DNA from 2 places in the Evansella sp. AB-rgal1 genome. Region 1 is predicted to be linked to the other one. Evidence: riboswitches for the same ligand, from Rfam matches in the RefSeq annotation. Region 1 holds a riboswitch; the other holds the start of a gene.
What was found. Region 1 has a riboswitch for thiamine pyrophosphate ahead of ACERII_RS03295 (acetylornithine deacetylase). Riboswitches for the same ligand answer to the same signal wherever they lie in the genome.
Positions count from the first base shown of each region.

Region 2: it holds a riboswitch for thiamine pyrophosphate, as region 1 does, so the genes downstream of both, ACERII_RS24355 (LuxE/PaaK family acyltransferase) here and ACERII_RS03295 (acetylornithine deacetylase) in region 1, are expected to answer to the same signal.

Region 1 covers NZ_JBGUAU010000003.1:100,381-102,586, forward strand. The annotation lists gene ACERII_RS03295 (acetylornithine deacetylase) at 1-953, opposite strand, end outside; TPP riboswitch at 1,114-1,216, opposite strand; gene ACERII_RS03300 (choice-of-anchor L domain-containing protein) at 1,465-2,206, shown strand, end outside.
Region 2 covers NZ_JBGUAU010000047.1:9,467-11,672, forward strand. The annotation lists gene ACERII_RS24350 (hypothetical protein) at 1-385, shown strand, start outside; TPP riboswitch at 741-846, shown strand; gene ACERII_RS24355 (LuxE/PaaK family acyltransferase) at 1,018-2,127, shown strand; gene ACERII_RS24360 (acyl-CoA reductase) at 2,129-2,206, shown strand, end outside.

The DNA of each region.
Region 1 (2,206 bases):
TTGTCTTTCAACCAAGGATCCCCTTTTGCCACATTCAAAATATGTTCCTCAATCTCTCGACTCACTTCTTCATGATTCTCATTCGGATAAAAATGAACAGTAATCCATAATCGGCACTCATCTGCAATGAAAGCGGCATGACGTCCGCCCTCAATTACAGCAGGATTAATCGTATTTGCTCCAGGTGGACAACCAGGGTAACTCTTTGTCACTGCCCAGTGTCTTTCTAAATCTTGCAAACCTTGAATCACTTTTGTCATCTTTTCAATGGCACTAGCACCAATTAGACCACCACCAGCATGAATCATATTGCGGCGAGTTGCATCGTGAAATGTTCTCTCACTTTTAATCGTAATCCACCCAGTAATAACGCCACCTTGTCCTTGAATATGTAAATCACTCGTGTCTACCACAATCGCAAAATCTGCCTTCGCGCCACCGTTACGCTTACAGCATTGCAACGTTCCTGCTTCCCCGACTTCTTCTCCAATCACTGATTGAAATGAAAGATCACCAGGAAATTTCACTCCTTTCTCTCGAAGTAATCTCAGAGCAAAGAGTGCACCAGCTAAGCCACCTTTCATATCAGCGGCTCCACGACCAATAACATATCCATCACGGACAATTGGAGTGAAAGGGTCTAATTCCCAAGCTTCATCAGGACTTACCTCTGCAACATCAACATGACCATTAATAATGAGACTCTTATAACGCCCACTATCTGTGCCCTTTAAAAACCCCACAACATTGGGATCGTTCGGATACACATCCCACATATCAATCTCAAAACCTAGATGACTCAAATACTCAGCTACAAAGTCCTGTGCTTCTTTCGTGTTCCGAGCAGGTGGAGCAGGAGTTTCATAGGAAATGAGTGTCTTCAGTAACTCAATCATCTCATCCTGCCGAGCGTCCACATCACTAAGGAGTTCCTCTAACAAGTCTTTATTCATTCAATTTCCCCTCCTTCAAAACTGTCACAAAATCGTACAGTCCCAGGTCCCTGAACTTTTTGTGACAACATACAAAAAAGCCACTTCTTGTTGGAAAGAAGCGGCTTTAAACAACCAAATAATACATGATGCAAAGGGAAACAATGGTCTTTCCCTTTACTATGTCTTTACACTTCTTCCCTACGCTAGTGCGAACTAGATCAGGTTATAAGGGTTAAGACGATCGTCTCTCTCAGCTTTATCAAGCACCCCTAGTAGTGGTACATATGAAATTATTTAAGAGTTTTGAAAATTAACAACTCGCTTATAGTTGTATCATACTATGGAAAGTTCTTCAACTACCTATTACATTTTTTCTCTCTAAGACTTTAGAAAGATATCTAGTTAGTTCGAATTAACTGATTTAGAAAATATACCCAAATTTAATACTTTAGGATAATACTCAAAGGGAAACTGCGGTGCTAGTATTGGTGAGAAGATTCTATAAAACGCACGAAGAGGAGGTAAAATATTGTATAAGAAAAGTTGGAAAATACTTAGCATTTGTTTCCTTTCAGTAATCCTCATAATTGGACAACCAGTACTAGCAAACACAGAAGAGGAAGGTCTTATCGTAACAGACATGAACCAATTAACAAAAGAAAACCTTGTAGAAAGTCTCCTTGGTGAAGGAGTAACAGTTACGAACATATCACTTAAAGGAGTAGATGTATCTTCTGGTTTCTTTACAGGTGGAGAGGATATTATCGGTTTTGATCAAGGAATCATACTAAGTACAGGCTCTGTACATAATGTTATTGGTCCCAACACATCGGATACAATAGCATATGAAACAGGCTTACCAGGTGACGAAGATCTTGATAAATTAATTCCTGGCTATAGGACATATGACGCAACTGTACTAGAATTTGACTTCATTCCGGAAAAAGATAGTATATATTTCCAGTATGTGTTTGCATCTGATGAATACAATGAGTATGTAAATTCTTCATTTAATGATGTCTTTGGCTTTTTTATTAATGGGGAAAACGAAGCAAAGCTTCCTGGTACCGACATTGTTGTTTCTATTAATAATGTGAACGGAGGAGAGCCGTATGGAAGTGACAATGCCTCGAATCCTGAGTTTTACCGTAACAATGATATTGAGAGTGGTGCACCACTCAATACGGAGATGGATGGGTTAACAGTAGTCTTGTCTGTTGAGGCACAAGTGAACGCTGGAGAAGTGAACACAATAAAAATGGCAATTGCCG
Region 2 (2,206 bases), on a different contig from region 1:
GTATGAACATATGAAGTCGTATGACATCTCCATGATGGTAGCAGCTGTTTCTCAAGATGGTACAACAATCTATATTGGAAATGATGATATGTCTTTTTCTAACGAAATTCCATTTACCCACCAATACAATATTAGTACTAGAACCATCAAGGAAAACTCGGAACAGCCTTCAGAGTTTTTTATGCCAATTAATATTGAACCACCTGGTATTAATGAGGAGTACGATAAGTATTTCGATTTACAATATCTTTTGGATAATAAAATTGTAGAAGTGGATAATTCTTTTATTTATTTACGTTCCATAGATTGGAATATGAAAAACTTACAAATTGTTATTTGTCAGTATGAAGATGGAGAAAGTATAGTTTTTGATGTGTTTAAATGAGAAAATGGAACAAAGAGGAGAAGGGGTTTGTTAAACTAACGGATGCATGGGTTAGTTTTAACAGTACAGTTAAATTGAATCCAAGATCACAACTCCATTTTATTTAAGAAGCCATAGTATTCTAGAAAAGAAGAGAATTAATAATCCTTTGTTAATAAACACCGGTGTGTAAAGATATCTTTACTATTTTCAGGAGGTGGATGATGTTTGAAGGTGATAAACCATTGGGCACTTTTACCTAAGGATGACATAAAAGCAGAAATTACGGTTGAAGAGGATGCAGCAACAATCTAAGTTGACATGTAAGTGTGACATGATAAGATGGATATGATTCATTAACTTTATATAACTAAATGTTAACCACTAGGGGGGCCTTATTAGGCTGAGATGAGAGCGTCGCTTTCAAACCCTTTGAACCTGAACTAACTAATATTAGCGTAGGGAAGTGGACATCATAAAAGCTATTTAGTTTCTTCCGTATTATCTAGTTAAAATTGATGGCCGCTTTCTATTTGAGAGCGGTCTTTTTCTGTTTAATGAAGGAACAGAGGGAAAGGTACTATGTTTCAGTAAAGAATTGACACAAAGACCCTGTTCATGTTCCACAAATCATTAGTATTGGGGTGTCACATATGTTAGAGGATTATTTAGCATTAAAACAAGAGTTGAGTACTTTTATCTCACAGCCCACTTCCACGGAGGAGGCCTTTAATGAGATGGCATTAAAAGTATTTCAGTTTCAATATGAACATAATCAGCCCTTCCGTAAATTTTGTAGGAAACGGCGTGTTTCCCCGAGAAAAGTGAAGCACTATACGGAAATACCACCTGTTCCTATCGATGCTTTCAAACTAACAACATTATCTTGTCATCCAATAGAAGAAGCGAAAGCACTGTTTATGACAAGTGGAACAACAAACCCAGAGAAACGGGGAAAAAACTATCATCGTGATTTAGAAATCTATGATTTATCGATGAAGACGCATTTTAAATCTCATATTATTCCTGATATGGATAAAATGAAAATGTTCGTTCTTTTTCCTACAGAAGAGGAGATGCCAAACTCATCGTTAGCACACTATTTACATATTGCGATAAATACATTTGGTACAGAAGACAGTCAATATGCTTTTTCAAAAGAAGGTTTTGAAATAGATAGCTTCATAGAGGAGCTGCAAAAACAGCAAGAGCCAATTCTTCTGATAGGTGCAACATTCTCTTTCATTCATTTATTAGATGAATGCAAAGAAAGAGGGATCCGATTTAACCTTCCTACTCATAGTCGCATCATGGATACAGGTGGTTCCAAAGGACGATCACGGGAAATGACTCCAGAAGTATTTAGACAAGAAATGAGTGAATTGTTCTCCATTCCACCGGAACTATGCGTCAATATGTACGGAATGACAGAATTAAGCTCACAGATTTATGATCGAAATCTTTTGGATTTTTATAAGGATCATCCAATAAGTACACGGAAACAAACACCACATTGGGTTAAAACAGTCATCATGGATTTGGAAAAAATGGAGGAAAAAGCTCCAGGTGAAAAGGGAATAATTGTTCATTACGATTTAGCAAATATTAATTCGGTGATGGCAATTCTCACAGAGGATATGGGAGTTCAAGAGGAAGATGGCTTTTATTTATTAGGTAGAGCGAAAGGCGCAGAAGCAAAAGGCTGTTCCTTAGCTGTAGAGCAATTTATAGCCTCCTCTAAGAACTCTGAAGGTGAATCCTAACATGTATAGATGTTATTTTATTCCGAATCAATGTAAGGATCTCTTTGAAGCTGCCACATTTAAAACGCTAGTTTTTGAA